One region of the Streptosporangium sp. NBC_01469 genome, then DNA from elsewhere that is predicted to be linked to it. Evidence: predicted binding sites of a transcription regulator. Region 1 holds the regulator's gene; the other holds the start of a gene.

What was found. Region 1 encodes HrcA, which represses chaperone genes, less so after heat shock. Its sites were predicted from a motif close to TTGGCACTCTCNNNNNGAGAGTGCCAA; they were not measured.
Region 2: groL (chaperonin GroEL) is a predicted target of HrcA. The motif match lies at 10,595-10,621, and genes of this name have one in related genera.

The regions. Positions count from the first base shown of each region.
Region 1 covers NZ_CP109465.1:4,176,735-4,191,071, forward strand. Annotated here, with positions in the region: gene OG587_RS18710 (hypothetical protein) at 1-596, opposite strand, end outside; gene lepA (translation elongation factor 4) at 638-2,509, shown strand; gene OG587_RS18720 (glycoside hydrolase family 18 protein) at 2,573-3,850, opposite strand; gene OG587_RS18725 (hypothetical protein) at 4,383-4,979, shown strand; gene hemW (radical SAM family heme chaperone HemW) at 5,200-6,411, shown strand; gene OG587_RS18735 (DUF4870 domain-containing protein) at 6,446-7,141, opposite strand; gene OG587_RS18740 (DUF3097 domain-containing protein) at 7,166-7,981, opposite strand; gene OG587_RS18745 (hypothetical protein) at 8,040-8,789, opposite strand; gene hrcA (heat-inducible transcriptional repressor HrcA) at 8,972-9,985, shown strand; gene dnaJ (molecular chaperone DnaJ) at 10,000-11,142, shown strand; gene OG587_RS18760 (16S rRNA (uracil(1498)-N(3))-methyltransferase) at 11,245-11,976, shown strand; gene OG587_RS18765 (hypothetical protein) at 12,164-12,874, opposite strand; gene OG587_RS18770 (SigE family RNA polymerase sigma factor) at 12,871-13,350, opposite strand; gene OG587_RS18775 (histidine triad nucleotide-binding protein) at 13,635-13,985, shown strand; gene OG587_RS18780 (PhoH family protein) at 14,078-14,337, shown strand, end outside.
Region 2 covers NZ_CP109465.1:9,129,566-9,143,902, reverse strand. Annotated here, with positions in the region: gene OG587_RS39770 (OB-fold nucleic acid binding domain-containing protein) at 1-329, shown strand, start outside; gene OG587_RS39765 (DUF3159 domain-containing protein) at 363-1,025, shown strand; gene OG587_RS39760 (potassium channel family protein) at 1,157-1,828, opposite strand; gene OG587_RS39755 (potassium channel family protein) at 1,828-2,493, opposite strand; gene OG587_RS39750 (APC family permease) at 2,610-4,652, shown strand; gene OG587_RS39745 (class I SAM-dependent RNA methyltransferase) at 4,721-5,968, shown strand; gene OG587_RS39740 (hypothetical protein) at 6,107-6,400, opposite strand; gene OG587_RS39735 (DNA/RNA non-specific endonuclease) at 6,558-8,603, opposite strand; gene groL (chaperonin GroEL) at 8,864-10,489, opposite strand; gene OG587_RS39725 (TetR/AcrR family transcriptional regulator) at 10,700-11,314, shown strand; gene OG587_RS39720 (response regulator transcription factor) at 11,513-12,187, opposite strand; gene OG587_RS39715 (sensor histidine kinase) at 12,177-13,388, opposite strand; gene OG587_RS39710 (hypothetical protein) at 13,547-13,786, shown strand; gene OG587_RS39705 (FBP domain-containing protein) at 13,886-14,337, opposite strand, start outside.

The DNA of each region.
Region 1 (14,337 bases):
GGGAACGGCTCGATCTGCGGGGTCGAGGTGGAGAGCAGGCCGTCGCCCACGATCGCGCGGGTCCGGGTCAGCAGGTCGAGGAAGTCGGTGTCGCCGTCGCCGATCGGCTCGAAGTTGTAGTGGACGCCGTCGAAGCCGAGCGCCGTGATCGCGCGGGCGCCGTCCAGCACGCGCTGTCTGGAGGCCGCGTCGTCCAGGTCCAGGACGCCGTCGACCTTCTGGCCGAGCCAGGCCGACACCCTGACCTTTGGGAGTTCCTCGCGCCACCATTTCAGGAAGTCGGCCGCCTTCGGATACTTGCCGATGGGCAGGGTCCCGTCCGGGTCGAACGGGCCGGAATGGACGTACACGTCCTTGATCCCGGTCTTTCGCAGCCGGGTGGCGAGGGTTCGCACGTCGTCGGCCGTCTTGCGGCCGTCGACCCACGCGTGGCCCAGCCACAGGGCGTCGTGGCCGGTCGTCTTCGCCCAGGGGGCGGGTGTCCCGGTAAACTGCAGGGTGAGGGTGGCCACGGCCACCCCTGGAAGCGCGAGGAGCAGGGCCGCCACCATAGCGAGGAACCGCAGGCCGCGCCGTGCTCTGGTCCGGGCAATCACCCGGACATGTCACCATGGAAGACGGCTGGCATGCCAGCCGTATGATCGTCATCAATCTGTTGAAACGGACCCCGGTGCGCATTCAGCCTGGCCAGACCGACCCCGCTGTGCTCCGCAACTTCTGCATCATCGCGCATATCGACCATGGCAAGTCGACGCTCGCCGACCGCATGCTGCAGATCACCGGAGTGGTCGACGACCGTTCCATGCGCGCCCAGTACCTCGACCGGATGGACATCGAGCGCGAGCGCGGCATCACGATCAAGTCGCAGGCGGTCAGGCTCCCGTGGCAGGTCGGCGACACCGACTACGTCCTCAACATGATCGACACCCCCGGGCACGTCGACTTCACCTACGAGGTTTCCCGGTCGCTCCAGGCGTGTGAGGGCGCGATCCTGCTGGTCGACGCCGCGCAGGGCATCGAGGCGCAGACGCTGGCCAACCTCTACCTGGCCATGAACAACGACATGACGATCATCCCGGTGCTCAACAAGATCGACCTGCCCGCCGCCCAGCCGGAGAAGTACGCCGCGGAGATCGCCCACCTCATCGGCTGCGAGCCGGAGGACGTGCTGAGGGTCTCCGGCAAGACCGGCATCGGCGTCCGCGAGCTGCTCGACCACGTGGTGGCGAGCGTCCCGGCCCCGGTCGGCGACGCCGACGCGCCCGCCCGCGCGCTGATCTTCGACTCGGTCTACGACACCTACCGCGGCGTGATCACGTACGTCCGGGTGATGGACGGTCATCTGGGCAAGCGCGAGCGCATCCTGATGATGTCCACCACCGCGGCCCACGAGACGCTGGAGATCGGCGTCATCTCGCCCGAGCCGAAGATCGCCGACAAGGGGCTGGGCGTCGGCGAGGTGGGCTACCTGATCACCGGCGTGAAGGACGTCCGCCAGTCGCGGGTCGGCGACACGGTGACCTCCGTGACGAGGCCGGCCCTCAAGGCGCTCAGCGGCTACGACCACCCCAAGCCCATGGTCTTCTCCGGCCTGTACCCGATCGACGGGGACGACTATCCCGACCTTCGCGAGGCCCTGGACAAGCTCCAGCTCAACGACGCCGCCCTGGACTACGAGCCGGAGACCTCCGCGGCACTGGGCTTCGGATTCCGCTGCGGCTTCCTCGGCCTGCTCCACATGGAGATCGTCCGCGAGCGGCTGGAGCGCGAGTTCAACCTCTCGCTCATCTCGACCGCGCCCAACGTGGTCTACCGGGTGATCATGGAGGACGGCAAGGAGGTCGTCGTCACCAACCCCTCGGAGTTCCCCACCGGCAAGGTGGAGAAGGTCTTCGAGCCGATGGTCAAGACGACCGTGCTCGTCCCCTCGGAGTTCATCGGCGCCATCATGGAGCTCTGCCAGAACCGCCGGGGCAATCTGCAGGGCATGGACTACCTGTCCGAGGACCGCGTCGAGATCCGCTACACCATGCCGCTCGGCGAGATCATCTTCGACTTCTTCGACCAGCTCAAGTCCCGTACGCGCGGCTACGCCTCGCTGGACTACGAGCCCTCGGGCGAGCAGGAGTCGGACCTGGTCAAGGTCGACATCCTGCTCCAGGGCGAGGCCGTGGACGCCTTCAGCGCCATCGTCCACCGGGAGAAGTCGTACGCCTACGGGGTCGAGATGGCCAAGAAACTGCGCGAGCTCATCCCCAGGCAGCAGTTCGAGGTGCCGATCCAGGCGGCCATCGGTGCCCGGGTCATCGCCCGTGAGAACATCCGCGCCATCCGCAAGGACGTCCTCGCCAAGTGCTACGGCGGCGACATCTCCCGCAAGCGCAAGCTGCTGGAGAAGCAGAAGGAGGGCAAGAAGCGGATGAAGATGGTCGGCCGCGTCGAGGTGCCCCAGGAGGCGTTCGTCGCCGCGCTGTCCACCGAGTCCTCCACGGACAAGGCCAAGAAGTAGAACGTGCGGGCGAGGCCGCAGGTGACCCAGATCCTGCGGCCTCGCCCGGTATGAGAGGGTCGCTCAGCGCAGGACGCTGTAGAGCGCCGAGGTGAGGGACGCCCGGGTGTCGTCCTGGTCGATGGACCACATCATCGAGCCGCCGAGACCCTTCAGGCGGATGTAGGCCGCCTTCTGGAGCAGCGAGGTCGGGTCGTCGTAGGACCAGAACTCGTTACCGTCGTAGAGCCACACGGACCCGGTCAGCAGATCGCGGTAGCGCTTGCCGGGCTTGTTCACGAGGACCTTGTAGTCCTCGGTCCCCGGGGCGAAGGTGCCGGGAGCGGGGCCGGTGGAGGTCCCGTACAGGCCGTTCTTCCCGCCGGTGACGCCGGTCCAGCCCTGGCCGTACGACGGCACGCCCACCACGATCTTCTTGGCGGGGGCGCCGCGCGTCAGGTAGTCGCGGACGGTCTGGTCCACGCTGTACTTCACCGGGTTGGGGTCGCGCCGGTCGTTGAACAGGTTGCCGTTGTGGCCGGTGACGGTCTCCCACGGGCCGTGCAGGTCATAGCCCTGGACGGTGGCGAAGGTGAGCTGCTTGAAGACGTCGCGGACCTCGAAGCCCGCGTCGATCTTCGCGGCGGCGGCGGGCAGGAAGGCGGTCAGCTCGGTGCGCCGGTCGAACTGGTTCATCTGGCGGCGCAGCTCGGTGACGAACAGGGTGAAGTTCCGCTTGTCCTCGGGACGGATGACGTTGCCGACCTCGCCGGAGGAGCCGGGCCACTCCCAGTCGAGGTCGATGCCGTCGAACACGCCCGCGCCGGTACCGGCCGCGGTGCCGGGCAGGTTGCCCTTGAGCCACAGGTCGATGCAGGAGGAGGCCAGCTTGGCGCGGCCCTCGGGGGTGAGCACCGCGTCGGAGAAGTACTTCGAACCGGTCCAGCCACCGAGGGAGATCAGCGCCTTGAGACCGGGGTGCTTGGCCTTGAGCTTCTTCAGCTGGTTCAGGTTGCCGTTCAGCGCCTGGCCCTCGGCGTCGGCGACGCCGTCCACGCTCTGCTCGGCGGGCACCGGGCGCTGCCAGTCGGCCCACGGGTCGGGGGAGTAGCAGTCGCCACCGGCGTTGACGAAGCCGAAGGCGTAGTTGATATGGGTCAGCTTGGCGGCCGCGCCGCTGGTCTCCATGTCCTTGACGTGGTAGTTGCGACCGTAGACGCCCCACTGGATGAAGTAGGCGACCCGCTTGTAGCGGTCACCGTGTCCCTGGGAGGTCTGGGCCTGGGCCGGGGCCGGTACGGCCACCGCCACCAGACCCGCGGCGAGGGCTGCCGCGATCACTTTACGGAGGAGTCTCTGCACGGGCTTCTCCACTGCTTGGAATAGTAACTTATAGGAAACTTTCCTTTAAGTTTTCCCGGATCGTAGACCTGCGTGATCTGGCCGTCAACGGCCAACGGCGTTTTGACCGGTGGACGGCGGGTCGCTTCGGCTAACTTGGTAAGGCATGGAGCAGCAGGCGTTCTGCAATCGATGTGGCACCCCTGTGAGCGGGCTGCCGCGATGCCCCGGGTGCGGGGCGCCGACGAGGGGTGGGCCCCCGGTGAGTCAGTCCCCGTCGGCCGGTTTCCCGCCGGCCCAGATCCCACCTGCTCAGTCACCACCTGCTCAGTCACCACCGGCTCAGTCCCCGCGGGGCGTTCCTCCGGGCGGGAGCCGGATCCCGCCGGGAGAGTGGCGGCAGGATCCCGCCGACTGGCAGCAGCATCTCCCGCCGGACGAGCGACCTCCGCAGCCCACGCCGGGGGATCGGGCTCCGGCACCGCCGCGGGGCCGGGCGCCCCGCGGGGACCGCAAGGTCTGGCCGCCGGTCGCGCTGGCCACGGTCCTCGCGGTGACGATGGTCGCCGCGGGAGCCTTCTGGCTCACCCCGCGAGACGGCGGCACCTCCGTGGCGGGCGGCATCCGGACGGCGGCGAGCGGCGACCGGGCGGAGGCCGAGACCGGGACGCCCCCGGCCGGGCGGGCTCCCCAGGGGCCCGAGGACGCCGAGACCCAGGCCAGGGTCCTCGACGCCCTGCTCGCCGACAGCGGCGGCTCCCGGTCGGGCCTCGGCTCGGCCCTCGGCCTGCTGCGTTCCTGCGAGGGCACCGCCACCGGGCTCGCCACGCTCCAGCGGATCACCGCCGCCCGCCGCGAGCAGGTGGTCCAGGCCAACGCGCTGGGCACCGGCGCGCTCGACGGCGGCGACGCGGTCAAGGAGCGCCTCACCCGGGCCCTGACCGCCTCGTTCGACGCCGACGAGGCGTTCCTCGCCTGGGCGACCCGCCAGGAGGCCGGGTGCAGCCGCGCCTGGAGCGGCGACGCCGACTACCGGCGCGGTCTCGCCCTCTCCGGCGAGGCGACCACGGCGAAGAAGGGCTTCCTGAAGCTGTGGAACCCCCTCGCCCGGCGGTACGGCCTGCCGGTTCGGGGCGAGCACGAGATCTGACCCTCGGGAGCGCCGCGAGAGACGCCTCGGCGGCTCGCGGCACGAGGGCCGGGATGCCGGACGGGCGGGCGGGGCCGGGGCGCCGGACGGGCGGGCGGGGCCGGGGTCTCCCTCCAACGGTTCGGCTTCGAGCCGGCCGGCGTCCCCGAGCACCTCGTCCTCGGCGTCCTCGGCATCCTCGGCGTACCGGGCATCGCGGGGGAGACGGCAGACTTGGGGCGTGCCATCCACACTTCCCGACGGGGATCCCGTACCCGCCTCGGGCGAGCTCCCGGAGAGCGCGCTCGCCGGGCTCGGCGAGCGGCCCTTCGGTTTCTACGTCCACGTCCCCTTCTGCGTGACCCGGTGTGGTTACTGCGACTTCAACACCTACACGGCGTCCGAGCTCGGCCCCGGCGCGTCGCAGAAGGACTACGCGGACACCGCCGTCGACGAGGTGCGGCGGGCGCGGGCCAACCTCGGCAGCGCGCACCTCCCCGTCGAGACCGTGTTCTTCGGCGGGGGAACCCCCACCCTGCTACCCGCCGGAGATCTCGTACGGATCCTGGGGGCGATCGAGGAGGAGTTCGGGCTCGCCCCCGGCGCCGAGGTGAGCACCGAGGCCAACCCCGAGTCGGTGGACCCCGCCTACCTGGCGGAGCTGCGCGCGGGCGGGTTCAACCGGATGAGCTTCGGGATGCAGAGCGCCCGCGAGCACGTGCTCCGGGTGCTGGACCGCCGCCACACCCCCGGCCGCCCCGCACGGGCCGTCCAGGAGGCGAGGGAGGCGGGGTTCGACCACGTCAACCTCGACCTGATCTACAGCACGCCGGGGGAGAGCGACGACGACTGGCGCGCGTCGCTGGTCGCGGCGATCGAGGCGGGGCCCGACCACGTCTCCGCGTACTCGCTGATCGTCGAGGACGGGACGAAGCTGGCCGCCAGGATCAGGCGCGGCGAGCTCCCGATGCCCGACGACGACGTGGCCGCCGACCGTTACCTGATCGCCGACGCCATGCTGGCCGAGGCGGGGTTCGAGTGGTACGAGGTGTCCAACTGGGCGACCTCGGAGGCCGGGCGCTGTCGGCACAACCTGCTCTACTGGACCGGCGGCGACTGGTGGGGGGTCGGCCCCGGGGCGCACAGTCACGTCGGCGGCACCCGCTGGTGGAACGTCAAGCACCCCGCCGCCTACGCCCAGCGCCTGGCCGCGGGCACCTCGCCCGCGTACGCGCGCGAGGTGCTCGGCTCCCAGGACAGGGCGGTGGAGCGGCTGATGCTGGAGCTGCGGCTCGCCCGGGGCTTCCCGCTCGAAGAGCTGGAACGCCCCCCGGTGGTCGCTCGCGCGCTCGCCGACGGCCTGCTGGAGGTGGAGCCGTTCAAGGCGGGCCGCGCGGTGCTCACCCTGCGCGGACGCCTGCTGGCCGACGCCCTGGTCCGCGACCTCACCTGAGAAACCCGAGGTCCCGTTCGGACCGCAGGCAGGGTCAGCTGATGAAGCGGATGTTCATCGGATAGCGGTATCTCTCTCCTCGGTTGGCCGCCACCGCGGCGATGATCGTCATGATGATCGATCCGATCCAGAGGAAGAACATCAGCACGAAACCGATGAGTACGAACGCCAGGACCCAGGAGACGACGTAGGCGATCAACACCGTGAGCTGGAAGTTGAGCGCCTCGGCGGCCTGGTCGCGCACGTAGGGCGACTCGTCCTTCTTCGCCAGATAGAGCACCAGCGGCCCGACGAAGGAGGTCAGCAGGCCCAGCAGGTGGGCGAGCATCGCCATGGTGGTGTCGTCGCCGCCGGGCCGCGGGCCGTACGTCCCCGGGGGCGCCTGGTAGCCGTACCCCTGCGGCGCGCCGTACGCGCCGTACTCGGGGTATCCGGGCTGGTGGCCCGGGTCGTAGGGAGAGCCGGGCGGGTAGCCCCCGTAGCCCTGCCCCGGCTGCCCGTAGCCTTGCCCCGGCTGTTCGTAGCCCGGCCCTGGCTGCCCGTAGCCCGGCCCCGGTTGGCCGTAGCCCTGGCCGGGCGCGCCGTGTCCCTGGCCGGGGTGGTCGTACCCCTGGCCCGGGGGCGGGGGCGGGGGCGGGGCGCTCTGGCCCGGTCGGGTGTGGCCGGGCGGGGGATCGCCGATGCGCCGCGTCCGGTCGGCGTCCGGTGGGTCCTCGGGGTTCTCGCTCATGTCCCCTCCTGATGGGTTGACGGCCTAGCCATCCTCGCCGGGAACCGTCACGAAGTCGATCAATTCCTCGACGGGCCCGAGGAGCTCGGGCTCCAGATCGGCATATGTCGTGACTGATCCGAGAATGTGACGCCATGCGGCGCCGGGCTCCACGTTCCAGCCCAGCGCGGCGATGACGCCCTCCTTCCAGGGCACGCCGCGCGGCACCGACGGCCAGGAAGGGATCTTGAGCACCTGCGGCCTGACCGCCTGCCAGACGTCCACGAACGGGTGCCCGACGATCAGCACGTGCGGTGAGGAGACCCGCGCGGCGATCCGGCTCTCCTTGGAACCGGGGACCAGGTGGTCGACGAGCACGCCCAGCCGCCGCTCCGGCCCCGGGCCGAACTCCTCGACGATCGAGGGCAGGTGGTCGACCCCCTCCAGATACTCCACGACCACGCCCTCGACCCGCAGGTCGTGCCCCCAGACCTTCTCCACGAGCGCGGCGTCGTGCACGCCCTCCACGTAGATCCGGCTCTCCTTGGCGACCTGGGCCCGCAGGCCCTCCACCGCGATGGAGCCCGACGCGCTCCGCCTGGGACCGCGCGGCGCCGCGGCGGGCCGTACGAGCGTCACCACCTTGCCCTCCAGGAGGAACGCGGCCGGCTCCAGCGGGAACACCCGCCGGCGCCCGAAGCGGTCCTCCAGGGTGACGGCCTCCTTGTCGCAGGCCACCACGGCGCCGCAGAAGCCGCCGTCGGCGTCCTCGACGACCAGGTCGAGCTCCGCGGGCACCTGGGGGATCGTCCCCCTGCGCGGGCGCCGCCAGTCTCCCGCCAGAACGTCACGCTCGTACATCACCGACCGCCCACCCTCTCTCGCCGGGGATCAGGTGGGACGCTAGCAAACACCACCGTCACCTGCCGTAGGGTCCCGGCTGTCCCCACTGCCCCACCGGCACCGCGGCGGCCCGGCGCTTGCGAGCGTTGCCCCGCTTCACCAGTACGACGATCGTCACGACGATGGCGAGCAGGATCCCGACACCGGGGATCACGAACAGGGCGACCACCCCGCCCACCAGCGAGTCGGCGGCCAGTTCCTTGCCCACGCCGAAGGTCGTGCCCTCCGCGGGCTCGGCGGAGCACTGGACCTGGTAGTCGCCCGCCTGGTCCACGCCGACCCGCAGGCCCATCTCCCAGGTGACGCCGTCGGACCCCGCGACGGTCTGCTGGATGTCGGGCTTCTGCAGGCGGGGCGTGCCCGTGCCGCCCTTCAGCGTGCACTCGAACTTGGTGGGCCCGCCCGTGGCGACGTAGATCGCCGGCTTGTCCGCCGGGTCGATCGCGACCGTCGCGGTCTCGCCGGGGGCGAACGTCCGCGTCGGGGCCGCGTCGGTCACCGCGCCGACGAGGCCACCGGCGAAGCCGCCGATGCCGACGATGATGCTGACCAGGGCGAGCAGCCAGACCCCGACGATCCACCCGATACCAGGCTTGATCTTCCCGATGGGGGGCGGCGGTCCCTGCGGGGCGCCGTAGCCGGGGGGTGCGTAACCGTACGAGGGGGGCTGCTGGCCGTACTGCTGCTGGCCGTACGGCTGCTGGGGGCCGCCGTGACCGGGGCCGCGGGAGGCGTCGCCCGGATAAGAACCGAAATCTTGGGACATGCCCAAATTCTGGTGGGTGCCGCTTGGATCGCGATAGCAGTTGACTTGACAACGGCTTGCCGTCATCATCCGCAGCTCTTGCTTATCGCGCCTTCCGCACCGGGGCCGTACACTTGGCACTCGGGAACACAGAGTGCCAAGCCTCGTGTTTCCCTCTGAACGCAGGCAGGGAGGTGACCACGTTGGTCGACGACCGCAAGCTCGCCGTGCTCCGCGCCATCGTCGAGGACTACGTGTCCACCAACGAGCCGGTGGGTTCGAAAGCCCTCGCGGATCGGCACAACCTGGGGGTGTCCCCGGCGACGATCCGCAACGACATGGCGGTGCTGGAGGAGCAGGGCTACATCGCCCAGCCCCACACCAGCGCAGGCCGGGTGCCCACCGACAAGGGTTACCGGCTCTTCGTCGACCGGCTCTCGCAGGTGAAACCCCTGTCGAGCGCGGAACGCAAGGCCATCGAGAGCTTCCTCGCGGGCGCGGTGGACATCGACGACGTCGTCATGCGGACGGTGCGGCTGCTGGCCCAGCTCACCCGGCAGGTCGCCGTGGTGCAGTATCCGACGCTGACCCACTCGACGGTCAGGCACGTCGAGCTGGTGCCGCTGAGCGAGCGTCGGCTGATGTTCGTGCTGATCACCAACACCGGCAGGGTCGAGCAGCGCGTGGTCGAGCTGCCCGACGTCGTCGACGAGCAGCGCGTGGCCCACCTGCGCGCGATGCTCAACGCCTCCCTCGACGGGTGCGGGCTCACCAGCGTTCCCGACAAGATCGTTGACCTGCCCGAGCGGCTGCCCACGGAGGATCGGCCGCTCGCGGCCACTATCCTGTCCGTACTGCTCGAGTCCCTGGTGGACAGGCATGATGAGAAGATCGTTTTTGCCGGGGCCGCCAACCTCGCGGGAGCCGACTTCACCGTCGGGCTCCGCGACGTGCTGGAGGCCCTGGAAGAGCAGGTCGTGCTCATGCGACTGCTCGGTGAGACCTCGGACCTTTCCGCGCTGACCGTGCGGATCGGCTCGGAGAACCCCTACACCGGACTCCAGGGCACGTCCATCGTCGCCGCCGGATACGGTTCTGGGGACAAGCAACTGGCCCGGCTCGGTGTGCTGGGCCCGACGCGAATGGACTACCCGGTCACGATGGGCGCGGTGCGCGCGGTGGCACGCTACGTCAGCCAGATCCTGGCTGCATCATAAGAGGTCAACGAAAAGTGGCTAAGAGCGACTACTACGGCACCCTCGGGGTGCGCCGCGACGCCAGTGCGGAGGAGATCAAGAAGGCGTACCGCCGCCTGGCGCGCGAGCTGCATCCCGACGTCAACCCCGACCCCGAGACCCAGGAACGCTTCAAGGAGATCACGCAGGCCTACGAGGTCCTGTCCGACTCCAGCAAGCGGCAGATGTACGACATGGGTGCCGACCCGTTCGCCTCGGGCGGCGGCGCGGGGGCCGGGGGCTTCGGCGCCGGTTTCCCGTTCAGCGACATCATGGACGCCTTCTTCGGCGCGGCCGGCGGTGGCGGTGGCCGAGGCCCCCGCTCCCGCGCCCGCCGCGGGCGCAACGCCACCATCAGGGTCGAGCTCGACCTGCGCGAGTCGGGCTTCGGCACGACTCGCGAGCTGGTCGTCGACACCGCCGTGGTCTGCGAGGTCTGCACGGGCTCCGGCGCCGCGGCCGGCACCCACCCCGACACCTGCGACATGTGTCACGGCCGGGGAGAGGTGTCCCAGGTCACCCGGTCCTTCCTCGGCCAGGTCATGACCTCCCGGCCCTGCCCCCAGTGCGGCGGCTTCGGGTCGATCATCCGCAACCCCTGCCAGGAGTGCTCCGGCGACGGCAGGGTCCGCACCCGGCGGACCATCAAGGTCCGCATCCCGGCCGGGGTCGAGGACGGCACCCACATCCAGCTCGCCGGCGAGGGCGAGATCGGGCCGGGCGGAGGCCCGCCCGGAGACCTGTTCCTGGAGATCGTCGAGCGCCCCCACGAGATATTCGAGAGGCGCGGCGACGACCTGCACTGCACCGTGCAGATCCCGATGACCGCGGCCGCGCTCGGCACCATCCTGACCATGGAGACACTCGACGGCGCCGAGGAGCTCGACATCCGTCCCGGCACGCAGTCGGGGCAGACGATCCCGCTCTACGGGCGGGGCGTGCAGCGCCTGAACGAGACGGGCCGTGGCGACCTGCTGATCCATGTGAACGTGGAGACCCCCTCCCGCCTCGACGCGGAGCAGGAGGGGCTGCTGAAGGAGCTCGCGAGGCTCCGCGGCGAGGAGCGCCCGCCGGGCAAGTTCGCCCCCGGGCAGCAGAGCTTCTTCTCCCGCCTGCGGGACGCCTTCAATGGCCGCTGACCCGGCTCGCCCCCGGTCGCGCCGCCCCGGCCGGGCCCGGCCCCTGCCGGGGGGCGTCGTCCCGACCGGCCGGCACCCCGGCACGGTCCGCCCCGACGGCCCATGACCGTTCCGGTCTTCCTGGCCGACCCCGCCGACCTCGCCAGACCGGAGTTCGTCTTCGGCGGCCCCGAGGGACGCCACGCGGCGGCCGTACGGCGGCTGCGGGCGGGTGAGCGGCTCGACCTGACCGACGGGGCGGGCTCCGTCGCCGAGTGCGTGGTGACCGAGGCGGGCAAGGACTCGCTCCGGGTCGAGGTGCTGCGCCGCCACGAGGTGCCCGTGCCGTCACCGCGCCTGGTCGTGGTCCAGGGCCTGCCCAAGGGTGACCGGGGCGAGCTGGCCGTGGAGATGATGACCGAGGCGGGGGTCGACGTGATCGTCCCGTGGTCCGCGGCCAGGTGTGTCACCCAGTGGAAGGGCGAGCGGGCGGCCAGGTCACTGGCCCGCTGGCGCTCCACGGCACGTGAGGCGGGCAAGCAGTCGCGCCGCTTCCATCTGCCCGAGGTGACGGAGCTCGCGTCCACCGTGAGGGTGGCCGGCCTGCTGTCGGCGGCGGCGCTGGGGGTCGTGCTGCACGAGGAGGCCGCCTCCCCGCTGTCCGGCCTGCCGCTCCCCGCGGGCGGCGACATCGTCGTGGTGGTCGGCCCCGAGGGCGGGGTGTCGGGGGAGGAGCTCGCCGCGTTCCGCGAGGCCAAGGCGGTGCCGGCGCTGCTCGGGCCGACGGTGCTGCGTACCTCGACGGCCGGGGTCGTCGCGGCGGCGGTGCTCCAGACGCGCAGTGGCCGCTGGTAACACCCCGCTGCCGGTGTCGCCGATGCCGCCGGTGTGCGGCCGGTCACGCTCACGCGGTCACCCCCGGCGGTCACGGGTCCCGGCGAATCCGTGCCGTGAGGACCCGGGAGACCCGTCGCGCGGAGGGGCGATGAGGAAGAGAGGAAGATGAGAAACCGGTCAGGGCTCGCCGTGACCGGTCGCCGCGCTAGTTCTGGATGGGGGTTGGAACGGGGGTGCCCGCCTCCGTCGGCACGGGGGGCGACACGTCGCCCGAGGGCGCGCACTCGTCGGGCGAGCACGGGCTCTCCGAGGAAGCCGGGGGTCTCGTCCTTGTCTTCGTCGGCGTCGGTGTCGCCTCGATCTCCTCGCACCTCCTGGTGATCCCGCCGGGCTCGAGGGTGGGGCTGTCGAGGGGGGTGGGGCAGGTGGGCGTCGGCGTCGGTGTCGGCCTGGGAGCCGTCGTCGCCGGGTTCGACCTGGAGGTCGGCCTCGTGCTGGGCCTCGCGCTCCTGGACGGGGTGGGCGTCGGCGGGAGCATGGTGGCGCCGGGACCCGACCTGCTGACGGCCGGGAGCGGGGCGTGGTTGGACGGCGGCTGCGAGTTGGAAGCCGGGGGGCGCGAGGTGGCGGACCCGTCGACCGGAGGGGTCGACTCGGCGTACTTGACCCCTTCGGTGCTCACTCGGGGGATCACCTGTTCGCGGAACTGGGGAACCACCATGACGACGGTCGCCGCGACGAGGACCGCGCCGGCGACGGAGGCTCCGGCGCGCCACCACACCAGCCAGCGGAGCCCGCGCCGCTCGATGCGGCCGCGGATTATCTCCAGCCCGTCCGGGGAGGGAACGACCGAGTTCGCCTCCGCGCTGAGCGCGCGGCGAAGCAGCTCGCCGTACTCATCCGGGGAGTCGGTCATGACAGTTGCTCCAGTGAGGTTCGTAGGGCGGCCATCCCGCGAGCCGTGTGGCTCTTGACCGCGCCTTTGCTGATGCCCATCGCGTGGGCGATCTGCGCCTCGGACAGGTCTCCGTAGTAACGCAGGACCAGGGCCTCCCGCTGGCGTGCGGGCAACCCGCGGAGCGCCTCGATGACGGCGGAACGCTCGAACTCGCCGATCGCGCCGTTCTCGGCACTCGGCGCGTCGGGCATGCCCTTGGGCGCGTACTTCTCGACGACCGCCCGGTGCCGAAGCACCGAACGTGATCGGTTGACGACCGACTGTCGCAGGTAGGCCAGTGCCTTGTCGGTGTCGCGCAGTCGACGCCAGGCGCCATGGATGGCGACGAACGCGTCCTGCACGACCTCCTCCGCGGTTGCCATATCGCGGACGAGCAAGACGGCGAGACGGACAAGAGACCGATAGTGCGCGCTGTAGAGCGCGGTAACGGCCATGTCGGCATCCCATCCGACGGGCACCGCCCCGAGCGACCTGTCGGCCACGAGGGTCTCGGTGGTCACATCAGTGGGACGCTTGGCCTTCCCAGAGGGTTTACGCTCTTCCGGTTCATTAGGGGGCATGACCCAGTCGTGTCCTCGCCAGGCGGCCATATATTGCTGTGCGCAAAGGGCTGTCGTGGTTGAAGTTTTGCACACCCACCATATCCGGGCGGATCTTTGTTTGCGGACGGGAACCATCACCGATTCGCAACGTCCTCGGCGGTATGGTGCCTGTCATGGTGAGCGAAGCCGACTGCCTGTTCTGCAGGATCGTGGCCAAGGAGATTCCCGCGGAGATCGTCTACGAGACCGATCGCGCGCTGGCCTTCCGCGATGTCAATCCCCAGGCGCCGACCCACGTGCTGGTGATCCCCAAGGACCACTACAGGGACGCGGCGGCCCTGGCCGCCGCCGACCACGGCCTGGCCGACGAGGTGATCAAGGCCGCGCACGAGGTCGCCCTGCGGGAGGGGGTCGCGGAGTCGGGCTACCGGCTGGTGTTCAACACCGGGCCCGGCGCCGGCCAGACCGTCTTCCACGTGCACGGACACGTGCTCGGCGGGCGCGGCCTGCAGTGGCCGCCCGGCTGAAAACCGGTAGGCGCGATCCCGGCGATCGCGGATAGCATGGCGTTGAAGTTCCGCGCCTATATCTGGAGGCGAACAGGCCGTAAGGCCCGCTCATGTCCGAGACAAACGATTCCAGCAGAACGCCGTCGAGGTCCCGGGGTGCCAGCCGGACCCAGGCGAAGGTGGTTATTCCGGACGATCAGTCGATGGTCAGCCTGCTGGGCTCGCGCGACGAGCTGTTGCGCGTCATCGAGGGCGCCTTTCGCGCCGACATCCACGTCCGGGGTAACGAGATCACCGTCACCGGCAGTCCCGAGGAGAGCAGCACCGTGGTGCGGCTCTTCGAGGAGATGTCCGAACTCGTCCGCGGGGG
Region 2 (14,337 bases), 5.0 Mb from region 1:
GTCAGGCCGAGCTGGAGGCCGACGAGCTCCAACAGGATCTCGATCGTCACGGCGCCACGCCCATCGTCTCGTGTGGCGCGCGTCGTCGCTTCTGCGTGACCGGCACCCTGCGGACGGTGACGCTGCGTCCTCGCGGGGGCGCTCCGGCGCTGGAGGCGGAGCTTTACGATGGTTCCGATGTGATCGACCTGATATGGCTGGGCCGCAGGAAGATCGCGGGTATCGAGCCGGGGCGCCTGGTGCTGGCGGAAGGGCTCGTCAGCGTGCAGGATGGCCGCAAAGTCATGTTCAATCCGCGCTACGAACTGCGCCCAGCGGGCGGTGCGTGAGTGATTGACGATCCCGAGACGGTGAGCGAGAAGATGACCACCACCGGCGAGACCGCCGCGCACGACACGGTCGAGGCCGCGATCCGCAGCCAGCTTGCCAAGGCCTTCGGCGGAGTGCGGGGCGTCATTGAGGCCGCCGTGCCCACCATCGCCTTCACCGGCATGTGGATCACCACCTCGGACCTGAAGCAGTCCCTGATCGTCAGCATCTCGGCCGCGGTGCTGCTGCTCGTCGTGCGGCTGCTGCAGCGCTCGACGCCACAGTTCGTGATCAACAGCCTGATCGGCATCGGCATCGGCGCGTTCTTCGCCTCCCGTACCGGCCAGGCGGAGGACGTCTTCCTGCCGGGCATCCTCTACAACGCCGGCTACTCCGTGGTGATGCTGCTGTCGATCGTCACCCGATGGCCGGTGGTGGGCTTCCTCATCGGATCCGTCACCGGCGACCCGACCGCGTGGCGCGCGGATCCGGCCGTGGTGAGGCTGTGCACCAGGCTCACCTGGCTGCTGATGATCCCGTGCGTGGTCCGGGTGGTGGTGCAGCTCCCCGTCTACCTGATCGGCCGGGACGACGCGGTCGCCGAGCTGGGCATCCTCAAGATCGCGATGGGCTGGCCGCTCCAGGTCGCGGCACTCGCCGCCATGGTGTGGCTCCTGGCCCGCGGTAGAACCCCGGTGCGGCCCGCGGTCTCCTGACCGGCGGGCCCGGCCCCGGGTCCCCGCCCATCCCCGCAGCCCTCCGCGCCTTCGCGGAGGGCTTTCCGTTCACCCGGAGGCCGGTCCGTCCGGAAGCCGGCCCACCGGGCGCGCGGTGCGGGAGAACCGGCTCAGCGGGGCGTGCGGTGCGGGGACAGGAGCTCGGCCAGCTCCTCCTCGACCTCCTGGCTGGCCACGAACATCAGCTCGTCACCGGCCTCCAGCGGGTCGTCGGCGGTGGGCACCAGCACCCGGCCCTCGCGCAGGATCGCGACCAGGGCGGTGTCGTTGGGCCACGGCACCGAGCCGGCGCGCTGGCCGACGACCGGCGCGTCCTCGGGCAGGGTGAGCTCGACCAGGTTGGCCTGGCCCTGACGGAAGGTCATCAGCCGCACCAGGTCGCCGACGCTGACCGCCTCCTCGACCAGCGCGCTCAGCAGGCGCGGGGTCGAGACGGCCACGTCGACGCCCCACGACTCGTTGAACAGCCACTCGTTCTTGGGGTGGTTGATCCTGGCGACCACGCGCGGCACGCCGTACTCCGTCTTGGCGAGCAGCGACACCACGAGGTTGACCTTGTCGTCGCCGCTGGCGGCGACGACCACGTGGCACTCGGCCAGGCCGGCCTCGTCCAGCGAGGAGATCTCGCAGGCGTCGGCGAGCAGCCACTCCGCCCGCGGCACGGTATCGATCTTGATGGCCTTGGGGTCGATGTCGACGAGCAGGACCTCGTGGCCGTTCTCCAGGAGCTCGGCGGCGATCGACCGGCCGACCGCTCCCGCGCCCGCGATGGTGACGCGCATCAGTGCTCCTCCCTCGGCGCCCCGGACAGCACCTTGTTGATGCGGTCCATGTCGGCCTCGACCGCCATGACGTGCAGCACGTCGCCCTCCTGCACCACCGAGTCGTTCCTGGGCAGCAGGGTGTCGCCGATACGGTTGATGAACGCCAGGCGGGTGCCCGCCGCGGCCTCCAGGTCCCTCGTCGGGGTGCCGACCCAGCCGGGGTGGTAGGCCACCTCGGCCAGCACCACGCACCCGCTGGGGTCGCGCCAGAGCGGCTCGGCGCCCTCGGGCAGGACGCGGCGCAGGATCTGGTCGGCGGTCCAGCGGACCGTGGCCACGGTGGGGATGCCCAGCCGCTGGTAGACCTCGGCACGCCGGGAGTCGTAGATCCTGGCCACGACGTTGTCCACGCCGAATGTCTCGCGGGCGACCCTGGCGGAGATGATGTTCGAGTTGTCGCCGCTGCTCACCGCCACGTAGGCGCCCGCGGCCTCGATGCCGGCCTCCTCCAGGACATCCCGGTCGAAGCCGATCCCGGTCACCCTGCGACCCCTGAAACCCGCCCGCAGACGGCGGAACGCCTGCGGGTCACGGTCGATGATCGCGACCGAGTGGCCGCTGTCCTCAAGGATGTGCGCCAGGGTCGAACCGACCCGGCCACACCCCATGATCACGATATGCATGCTCCCCCGCCGGTCGCTGTGAGGCGGATCTTGTTCCCGATGTATTCAGCCAGTATGGACCGCCCCAGGAGTGCCGCGTGAGTGGGGCCGAGTAATAACGACTAGCATCTGCAGACGTGTCGAAGGTGACGGACCTTGTCAAACGCCTGTTCATCGGGCGGGCGCTGCGCAGCACGCAGCTGCACGAGCAGCTGCTCCCCAAGCGCATCGCGCTGCCCGTTTTCGCGAGTGACGCCCTCTCCTCCGTGGCCTACGCCCCGCAGGAGATCCTGGTCATCCTCTCGCTCGCGGGAGTCTCCTTCTACCACTTCAGCCCCTGGGTCGCCCTCGCCGTCGTCGTGGTGATGCTCACCGTCGTGGCGTCGTACCGGCAGAACGTGCACGCCTACCCCAGCGGGGGCGGCGACTACGAGGTCGCCACCGTCAACCTCGGCCCGAACGCCGGTCTGACCGTCGCCAGCGCCCTGATGGTCGACTACGTGCTGACCGTCGCGGTGTCGGTCGCCAACGGCGTCGACTACGTGGGTGCCACCATCCCGTACGTCGCCGAGCACAAGCCGCTGGTCGCGATCGTCATCGTCGTGCTGCTCACCCTGGTGAACCTGCGCGGCATCCGCGAGTCGGGCGCGGCCTTCGCGATCCCCACCTACGCCTTCATGTTCGCCGTCCTCGGCCTGGTCGCGTGGGGCGGCTTCCGCGTCCTCGTCCTCGGCGACGAGCTGCACGCCCCCACCTCCGGATACCAGATCGTCGCCGAGCAGTCCAACCTGACCTCCTTCGCGGCGGCCTTCCTGATCCTGCGCGCCTTCTCCTCCGGCTGCGCCGCGCTCACCGGCGTCGAGGCGATCAGCAACGGCGTGCCCGCCTTCCGCAAGCCCAAGAGCAAGAACGCCGCGAACACCCTGCTGATGATGGGCCTGGTCTCGGTGACCATGTTCGTCGGCATCATCACCCTCGGCCTGGCCTCGGGCGTCAAGGTCGCCGACCCCGCCGTCGCCCACCGCGACGTCCTCATCAACGGCAGTCCGGCGGGCCCCGGCTACTACCAGCAGCCGATCATCGCCCAGGTGGCCGACGCGGTCTTCGGGAACAACTCGCTCCCCTTCTTCTTCATCGCCGCCGTCACCGCGCTGATCCTGTTCCTGGCCGCCAACACCGCCTTCAACGGCTTTCCGGTGCTCGGCTCGATCCTGGCCCAGGACCGCTACCTGCCCCGCCAGCTGCACACCCGGGGCGACCGGCTCGCCTTCTCCAACGGCATCGTGATCCTCGCCGCCGCGGCCTGCCTGCTGCTGTGGGGCTTCGACGCCGACGTCAGCCGCCTGCTCAACCTTTACATCGTGGGCGTCTTCGTGTCGTTCACGCTGAGCCAGATCGGCATGGTCCGGCACTGGACCCGGCACCTGAGAACCGAGAGCGACCCGAAGGTCCGGCACCAGATGTACCGCTCGCGGACCATCAACTTCTTCGGCGGCGTCATGACAGGCGTGGTGCTGGTGGTGGTGCTGCTCACCAAGTTCACCCACGGGGCGTGGATCGTCTGCGTGGCCATGCCGGTGCTGTTCCTGATGATGAAGGGCATCCACCGCCACTACGAGAACGTGGCGGCCGAGCTCGCCGTCGCCGAGGACTCCCAGGTGGACGAGTCGATGCTGCCCGCGCGCAACCACGCCATCGTCCTGGTCTCCAAGATCCACAAGCCGACCCTGCGCGCCCTCGCCTACGCCCGCGCCACCCGCCCCTCCACGCTGGAGGCGATCACTGTGGGGGTGGAGGGCCCGGAGGCCAGGGCGCTGCAGGAGGAGTGGGAGCGGCGCGGCATCCCGGTGCCGCTGAAGATGCTCGACTCGCCCTACCGCGAGATCACCCGGCCGATCCTGGAGTACGTCAAGTCGCTGCGCCGCCGTTCCCCCCGGGACGTGGTGAGCGTCTACATTCCCGAATATGTCGTCGGCCACTGGTGGGAGCACATCCTGCACAACCAGAGCGCGCTGCGCCTGAAGGGCCGCCTACTGTTCCAGCCAGGCGTGATGGTCATCAGCGTGCCCTGGCAGCTGCACTCCTCCGACCGGCTCAAGGGCCGCCCCGAGCCCTTCGCGCCGGGCGCCGTACGCCGTCCGCGCCAGGAGGCGGCACGGAACGAGGACGTCAAGGCATAACCTTTCGTATGCGCTCCTGACGCGAGGAGGCTCGACCGACGACGGAATTTCCCTTGGGGGCAACGACCATGGCCATCGAACTGACGGTAGGACCGGTTGCACACGGTGGCTGGTGCGTCGCCCGCCATGACGGCCGGGTCGTCTTCGTGCGGCACGCGCTGCCCGGCGAGCGCGTCGTCGCCGAGATCACCGAGGAGACCACCCGGTTCCTGCGGGCCGACGCGGTCGAGATCCTGGAGCCCTCCGCCGACCGGGTGACCCCGCCGTGCCCGTTCGCGGGCCCCGGCCGCTGCGGCGGCTGCGACTGGCAGCACGCCTCCCTCGACGCCCAGCGCCGCCTGAAGGCCGACGTGGTGGCCGAGCAGCTCAAGCGCCTGGCCTCGATCGACTGGAAGGGCACCGTCGAGGAGGTCCCCGGAGCCCCGGACGGGCTCGGCTGGCGCACCCGCGTCCAGTTCGCCGTCGACCGCGAGGGCGGCCTGGGCCTGCGCCGCCACCGCTCCCACGACGTCGAGCCGGTGGACGCCTGCCTGATCGCCCACCCCGAGGTGGAGAACGTCGGCGCCGAGGTCATGAACTGGCGCAACGCCTCCTCGGTGGAGGTCATCGCCTCCAGCACCGGTGACCAGGCGGTCGTGGTCGCTCCCAAGCCCCGGCGCACGGTGGCCGTACCCGACCTGGACGCGAGCGTGGCCGTCTTCGTCGACGAGGGCAAGGGCCGCAGCCGCGTCGTCCACGGCCGCAACCATCTCGTCGAGCGCGTCGCCGACCGTGACTTCCAGGTCACCGGAAGCGGCTTCTGGCAGGTGCACCCCGGCGCCGCCGCGACCCTGCTGGACGCCGTCCTGGAGTTCGCCGCCCCGCAGCCGGGCGAGTGGGCCCTCGACCTCTACTGCGGCGTCGGCCTGTTCGCCGCCGGGCTGGCCGAGGCGGTCGGTCCCGAGGGAGCCGTGTTCGGCGTCGAGTCCGAGTCCGTGGCGGTCAGGGACGCGGAGCGCAACCTCCGCGACCTGCCCCAGGCCCGTTTCGCCAGGGGGCGCGTGGAGAACGCCCTCGACCGCTTCGGCATCGAGCGCGCGGACCTGGTCGTCGTCGACCCGCCCAGGGCGGGCCTGGGCCGCGACGTCGTCGACAAGGTGGCCACTCTCCAGGCGACCCGGATCGTGTACGTCTCCTGCGACCCGGCGACCCTCGCCCGGGACCTGGCCTGGTTCGCCGAGCGGGGCTACCGCCTCGCCGACCTGCGCGCCTTCGACGCCTTCCCGATGACCCACCATGTGGAGTGCGTGGCTCACCTGGTCAGTGAGACGGTCTAGGCGTCTACCTGGGAAAACGCGGCAGGTGGTGTTTCGTCGAAACCCATGATCACCCCTGTTAAACCGAGATCATGACGCATGATCCCGGAAGCGTCCCGCGATCGATTCGGTCGCGGGACGTAGCCGTCCTGTTGAGGTTCAGGGGATGTACACCTCGTAGTAGAAGCCCGGCAGCCAAGGGCCACCCCCGCGGAACCAGTGACAGTAGACGAGCCCGGTGTAGTAACCGGTCTGCGCAGCGTCCTCGTAGGCGAGGTCGCAGGCGGCCAGGGTCTGGTAGGGGCCCTGCAGGTACCAGTCCTGTGCCGGCCACATCCCGGCGGCCACGGCCGCGCTGGTCTGGGTGGCGGCGAAGGCGGGTGCGGTACCGGCCAGGACACCGGCGCCCAGCGCCATGGCGAGTACAGCGGAATGTAATCGGCGGATCTTCATCGTGGGTGACTCCTCACATTCGGGAAGGAGAACACCTTCAGATGAGCATCGGCTACCGGGCTTGAGGAGATACCGGTTCTCCATATTTCGGCCGGATGGTGCGTTTGTCGGGGCTATTTCGCCCGGCCTGAACACGTGAGCGCCCGCTCGACGGTTGTCAGAGGGCGAGCTGGCGGGGGCGGGTGATCTCCCGGGCCGTGGTGGCCGCCGCCTCCATACGGGCCAGGGGGTCGGCGTCGGCGAGGGTGCCGAACGACAGTCGGGTGAGGTCTTCGATGCGCCGGATCGGGACCTGGTAGGTCTTGTAGGCGCCGTAGGAGAACTCGGCGGGGGCGGCCTCCAGGCCGTCGATGAGGTGGTCTTGACTGAGCAGGTAGCCGGTGGCCGACAGCTCACCGTTCTGTTTGGTCATCGCCACGACTTTCCAGTACTGGCGGGGCAACTGGACGCCGCGGTAGGGGTCGTCGTCGTCGGCCAGGACCGGGCCGGTGAAGACGGTGGCTTTCAGGTCGCGAGTGTCGGCGTTGTCCAGGATGTAGTCCTCCAGCCCGGCCCAGGTGGTCTGGTTCTGGTTGAAGTCCTTGTGCTGCGGGGTGCAGTTGGTGAAGTGGAAGGTGTCGTCGTTACCGGCCTTGGCCACCGCCTGACCGGCCCCCCACGCCGGATCCAGGCGGCGCACCAGGTGGCCGCGGTCTAGGGGGTTGTCGCGGTAGACCTCCTCCCCGGCCTGTTCGCTGTCGGGCAGGCGGGGGTCGAAGATCCAGCGGTCGGGGTCGCGGCGGATGCGCCGGCTGGTCGCGCCGTCGATGTTGACCGCGGTGAAGAGGGCGAGCCGCCGCTGCCGGTTCATCACCACGCTGAAGTGGTGATAGTTCAGCACGTGCGCCTGCCCGTCGCCGGCGTGCCGGTTGAGCGCCGCCAGCGGGACAAGATCGGGGGAAAGGGCGGGTAGTGGCACCCGATGCCCGCCCGGCAGGAAGTCCGGGTCATAGCCGCGGCGGCCGGCGTAGTCCGGATCGATCTGGATCGCCTCCGGCGCCGCCGCGGCCGGGCCGGTGGCGTCGACCGGTTCGCTGCGGAGTCGGATGTCGAAGGGGACCGTCAGCGTCAGCGTCACCTGCCCGGCGGTCGGCCGCCCCACCGGCTCCAGCCGTTCGGCGGGCTCGACGGGTCGGATGAGCGACCGGTCGGCCGGAGCGGTCAGGGTCGCCGAGGCGGGCGGGAGGCTGATGCGTTCGGTGAACAACCGGTCGACCAGGGTCTGCTGGGCCGATGGGAACGGCTGGCCGCGCAGGAAGGTCAGCAGCCGGCTGACCCGTACCCCTTCGTTGATGACGCCGCCGAACGCGTCGTGGTCGGGGGCGGGGACGCCGGCGTGGTGCAAAGCCACGATCTCCCACTGGTCGTTGAAGACCGGGGAGCCGGAGGATCCGGGCTCGGTGTCGGTTTGGTAGTGCAGGAACGACTCCAGGATGTCGACGATCCGGTTTTCCCGCAGGGCGACCTGTTTCTTCTCCCCGCCCGGATGCTGGATGATCGTGACGAAGTCGCCGACGATGGCTTTGCCCTCGGCGGCCACCAGCCGGTTGAACCCGAACCGGGCCAGCTCGCCTGTGCCGGCCTTCACCGCCACCAGCGCGAAGTCCAGCTCTTGGTCGGCGAAGAAGAACCGGCCCGGATCCAGGGAGAAGCCCTGCAGCGGGAGTGGCCGTCCGTCGATGCCGTCCTGGTAGTCGAACTCGACGCCACTGCGGCCGGCCGTGTGGGCATCGGTGAGCACGTGGTGGTTGGTGAGCAGCAGGTCCGGGGAGACCAGCGATCCGGTGCCGTAGCCGGCCAGCCGCCCGCGCGCGTCACGGACGATCACGCGCCCGACCGCCCGCGCCGCCGCCGCCCCGCCTTCCAGGTAGCCGACAGGCAGCAGGTCGTTGGTTTGGATGATCCGTTCCAGCACCGCCGCCGCCGCTGTCACGGCCGTCGGTTGCGCTGCGGCTATCGCTGTGGGATCGATCGGGCGGATGTCTCGGTAGTGGCGGCTGAGCCGATCGATGCGGGCGGCCACCCGCACCGGCTCATCGGCTCGGACGATCCCACCCGGCTCGGCGAGTACGGCGATCTTCCGTCGGCGCTGCTCGCTCCTGTCGGCTACCCGCGCGGCCACATCCTCTTGCAATCCGACGGCCGGTTCTTCGACAGAATTCATGCCCTGCCTCCATCCCGCCGCCCCGGCCGGCCCCGTCGCTTTCCTGATGGGGGCGTTATTCCCCGACGAGAATCAGGTGATTCTCCCGGGAATGGGCCAATTGTCTGTCGACCGTGCGGGTGGACACCGGGGCTGAGAGGTTCCGGGCTCGAACAGGGCGGCCGGGTGTCCCGTCACCGCGCTACCGCCCGGCCGATTCCAGCCCCGGGGACCGGAACGTCCGCCGGCCCGTGTTCGCGACGCACAGGCCGAAGATGAGACTAGAAGTCCATGTCGCCGCCGCCGGGCATGGCGGGGGCGGCTCCGGCCTTCTCGGGCTTCTCGGCGATGACGGCCTCGGTGGTGAGGAACAGCGCCGCGATGGACGCCGCGTTCTGCAGCGCCGAACGCGTCACCTTGGCCGGGTCGATGATGCCCGTCTCGAACAGGTTGACGTACTCGCCGGTGGCGGCGTTGAGGCCCTCACCCGGGGGAAGGTTGCGCACCTTCTCCACGACGACGCCGCCCTCGAGGCCGGCGTTCACGGCGATCTGCTTCAGCGGCTCCTCCAGAGCCTTCCTGACGATCGCGGCACCGGTGGCCTCGTCGCCGAAGAGCTCCAGCTTGTCGAACGCCTTGGCGCCGGCCTGCAGCAGCGCCACGCCGCCGCCGGGGACGATGCCCTCCTCGACGGCCGCCTTCGCGTTGCGAACGGCGTCCTCGATGCGGTGCTTGCGCTCCTTGAGCTCGACCTCGGTCGCCGCGCCGGCCTTGATGACGGCCACGCCGCCGGCCAGCTTGGCCAGACGCTCCTGGAGCTTCTCGCGGTCGTAGTCGGAGTCGGTGTTCTCGATCTCGGCGCGGATCTGGTTGACCCGGCCGGCGATCTGCTCGGGGTCACCGGCACCGTCGACGATGGTGGTCTCGTCCTTGGTGACCACGACCTTGCGGGCCCGGCCGAGCAGGTCGAGGGTGGCGTTCTCCAGCTTGAGACCGACCTCCTCGGCGATGACCTGACCGCCGGTCAGGATCGCGATGTCGCCCAGCATCGCCTTGCGGCGGTCACCGAAGCCCGGCGCCTTGACCGCGACCGACCGGAAGACGGCCTTCATCTTGTTGACGACCAGGGTGGCCAGGGCCTCGCCCTCGACGTCCTCGGCGATGACCAGCAGCGGCCTGCCGGACTGCACGACCTTGTCGAGCAGGGGCACCACGTCCCTGTTGGCGGAGACCTTGCCACTCACCATCAGGACGTACGGATCGTCCAGCACCGCTTCGAGCCGGTCGGGGTCGGTGATGAAGAGCGGGGCGATGTACCCCTTGTCGAAGCGCATGCCCTCGGTGAGCTCAAGCTCGAGGCCGAAGGTGTTGCTCTCCTCGACGGTGATGACGCCTTCCTTGCCGACCTTGTCCATCGCCTCGGCGATCATCTCGCCGATCTGCGGGTCGCCCGCGGAGATGGATGCGGTGGAGGCGATCTGCGCCTTCGTCTCCACGTCCTTGGCGAGCTTGGACAGCTCCTCCGACACGCGCTCGACGGCGGCCTCGATGCCCTTCTTCAGGGACATCGGGTTGGCGCCGGCGGCGACGTTGCGAAGGCCCTCGCGTACGAGAGCCTGAGCGAGCACGGTGGCGGTGGTGGTGCCGTCACCCGCGACGTCGTCGGTCTTCTTGGCGACCTCCTTGACGAGCTCGGCCCCGATCTTCTCCCACGGGTCCTCGAGCTCGATCTCCTTGGCGATGGAGACACCGTCGTTGGTGATCGTGGGAGCGCCCCACTTCTTCTCCAGAACGACGTTACGGCCCTTGGGGCCGAGGGTCACCTTGACGGCGTCCGCGAGCTGGTTCATGCCACGCTCGAGACCGCGCCGGGCATCCTCGTTGAACGCGATCATTTTCGAAGTCATTCCTGCTCCTGCTGTCGATGGGGGTTATCCGGGACGGCGCCCGCGACGGACGGTCCACCGGCGGGAGGCCAACCCGACGACGTACCTCGCCGTCCCGGCACATGCCTGGCACTCTCCAGGCGTGAGTGCCAGGCGTTCCATCGCACTCTACCCACAACTTGCGTGTCACGCACATAGTGCGCGGCACGCAATATCTAGTAGGGTTGCCCCATGAACGACGACGCCATGGGCCTCCGGGCACGCAACAGCCAGGCCACCCGGGAGGCGATCGGCCATGCCGCGCTGCGTCTCGCCATCGAGCAGGGCCCCAGCGGGCTGGCCCTTGTCCGCGTCCATGACATCGCCACGGCCGCGGGAGTCTCCCCTCGCACCTACAACAACTACTTCTCCAGCAGGGCGGAGGCGATCTGCGCCTTCCAGGCCGACCAGGCCGGGCGCGCGGGGCAGGCGCTGCGCTCCAGGCCCGCCGACGAGCCGCTCGACCAGGCCGTCGTCGCGGCCGTGGTCGAGCTCTACACCGACCCCGAGCCCGACAAGGCCGGCCTGCGCATGATCATGTCGACGCCCGAGCTGGAGGGCGAGGCGCTGAAGGCGTTCACCATGGCGGAGGGCCCGCTCGCCGAGGCGATCGCGACGCGCACCGGCACCGACCCCGGACGCGACCTGTTCCCCGCCGTCACGGCCGCCGCGGTCGCCGGCGCCATCCGGGTGGCGGGGCGGCACTGGCTCGAACCCGGAAACACCGAGTCCTTCGCCACCACCCTGCGCCGCGCCCTTTCCTGCGTCTTTCCCGGCACGCCGCCCGAAGGCCCGCGGGATCGGTGACCGGCGTCCGAGACATCGCCTGGCGAAAGGAGCGACGTTGCCGGGCGGGGCCGCGTGGCCGTGGTCCCGGAGCGGGACGAGGAGCGGATCGTCGCGGACTTCGGTGCCGATGAGGGGGTGAACGGCTCGTCCGGGCGCGGGTGAGGCCGGTGGTGTGACAGCGGTCCTACCGGTGACCCGACGATGTGACCGGTGGTCCTACCGGTAATCCGGCGCGCTCGCGTCGTGGACCAGCAAGGCGATCTGGACCCGGTTGTTGAGATCCAGCCGGGTCAGGATCCGTGACACGTGCGTCTTCACCGTGGGCAGCGCCAGATGCAGCTCCCGCGCGATCTCCGCGTTGGAGCGGCCGCGCCCGACCGCCAGGGCCACCTCCCGCTCCCGCTCGGCCAGCAGCGCCAGCCGGGCCCGCGCGGCGGCGGCCCGGTCGTCCCGCCCGGAGCCGTCCGCCACCTGCTCGATGAGCCGCCTGGTGACGGCGGGGGAGAGCACCGGATCTCCGGCGGCCACCGTCCGGATGGCCGTGACGATGTCCTGCGGCAGGGTGTCCTTGAGGAGGAACCCGGCCGCGCCGGCGCGCAGCGCCCGCAGCACGTGCGCGTCGGTGTGGAAGGTGGTCAGGACCAGCACCTCCGGGGCGCCGGGCCGGGCCCGGAGCCTCTCGGTGGCGGCCAGCCCGTCGACGCCCGGCATCCGGATGTCCATCAACACCAGGTCGGGCCCGTACGCGGTGACCAGCGCGGGCACCTCGGCCCCGTCGGCGGCCTCCGCGACGATCTCGATGTCCGGGGCGCCACCCAGCATCAGGCGCAGCCCGGCCCGCACGATCGCGTCGTCGTCGACCAGCAGGACGCGGATCACCTCATTCCCCATCCTGGCCGCCGGACCCGGTTCGTGCGGTGGGTGCGATGTCCGTCGTGGGCCAGGGGAGCCAGGCGCGCACCCGGAAGCCGCCGTCGGCGGGGCCGGCCGTCAGCTCGCCGCCCGCCAGCCGGGCCCGTTCGGCCAGCCCGATCAGTCCCTGCCCGCCGCCCGCGCCCGCGCTCTCGCCCGCGCCGGAGACCGGAGCCGGTCCCGGCGGCGGTGCGTTACGGACCTCCACCGCCAGCCTGCCGGCCGGGTCCCCGCTCACCTCCACCGCGACCGCCGCGCCGGGCGCGTGCTTACGCGCGTTGGTCAGCGCCTCCTGCACGATCCGGTACGCCGTACGTCCCACCAGGGGCGGTGGCACCGGTCCGTCCGGCGGCCCGGTCAGCTCGATCCGGCCGCCCGTCGCCCGCGCCTCCGCCACCAGCCGGGCCAGGTCCGCCAGTTCCGGCTGCGGTCGCTCACCCTCCTCCGGCCCGGCCCGCAGTACCCCGATCACCTCGCGCAGGTCGCGCAGGGCCAGGTGGGCGCTCTCCCGGATCACCCCGGCGGCCCGCGCGATCTCCGTCCGGGACGCGTCCGGGTTGAACTCCAGCGCCCCCGCGTGCACGCTCAGCATCGACAGCCGGTGGCCGAGCACGTCGTGCATCTCGCGGGCGATCTCCTCCCGCGTCTCCCGCCGGGCCCATTCGGCCCGCAACTCCGCGCCCGCCTCGGCGAGTTCCGCGCGCTCGCGCAGCGAGGCGATCAGCTGCTGCCGGGAGCGCCGGAACAGCCCCCACCCGATGGCCCCGGCGATCAGCGCGAAGTACGTCAGCGCCGAACCCGCCCGTTCCTCGGACAGCTCCGCCACCCGCCACAGGAAGACGGGCAGCGGGGCGAAGGCCAGCGCCACCACCCACGCCGTGACCCGCCACGGCCGGGTCGCGGCCACCGTGAACACCGCCACCATCGCCGGGCCGGTCAGGTAGTGCGCCCAGGTGCCCACCAGCAGCAGCGCCACCGCCAGTGGCACCGGCCAGCGCCGCCGCAGGAGTGTCGCCGCGCACCCCAGCCCGCCGACCACCTGGTCGACGTCCCGCCACACGGGATCGAGGTCCTCGGGAACCGGTACGGACTGCGAGCTGACGGCGGCGAAGCAGGCGGCGAAGAGGAACAGCGCCACGTCGGCGACCCAGTCGCGGCGGGTGCGGTGGATACGGCGCATAATCCAGAAATTTACGCGGCCCCCGCCCGCGACCGGGCGTTCGTGCCGCGACCCGATACTTAAGTACGACGTCGAGCCCGCCGGCGGCCAACCTCGGTCGCCGCCCGGCCATCTTGAGCCCGATTCCGTGCCCGGCACCGCGCGCCTACCGTCGGGCCATGACCTCCACCACCCCGAAGTCCTTCCTGGCGACCCTGTCCGGCCTGCTTTGCTTCGTCCTCGTCGTCGGTGGCGCGAGCGGCCTCCTGCACGAGTGGTTCGGCTGGATCCACCTCATGGGCTTCGTCCGCTTCCTCGTCCCCGGCGGCTACGAGATCTACAGCTACGTCGTCATGATCGTCCTCGGCCTCGCGGTGGGCGCGGCCGGCGACGCGGTCACCCGGCGCGGCCGCAAGTGACCGCAGGGGTGTGAGAAGCACCCTCCGGCGGGCACGCGCAGATCGTACCGATCGGTTCGATCGTCTGCTGTCTTCACATGTCGTACCGATCGGTTCGATTCACTGGGTCACCTTCTGGAGGAACCCGGCCACGTTGGCCGCGGTTCTGTCGATCTTTTCCTCGAGCGTGAGCGACTCGGGCATCCGCCCGCCGGGCCCGACGTCCTTCTTGCCGCGCAGGTAGAGGGAACAGGCCAGGTCGGTGCAGATGTAGGCGCCCACGGAATCGCCGTTGCCGCCGGTGCGGCGGGCGGTCATCAGCGACACGCCGTCGCCGGTGTGCGTGGTCAGGCAGAGCGAGCACATGCTGCGCCGTGCGTGCCCGGCATGCGGGGAGGCCCGCCGCAGCGCCACCCCGACCAGCCGGTCGCCGTGCTCGGCGACCAGGTAGGTGCGGCCGGGGGACGAGGGGTCCCGCCAGCCGAGGAAGTCCAGGTCGTCCCAGGGCAGGGCGTCGAGGTCCCTGGGTACGGCGAGGCGCTTGACCTCGCCCTTGGTGCAGTTGACGAAAG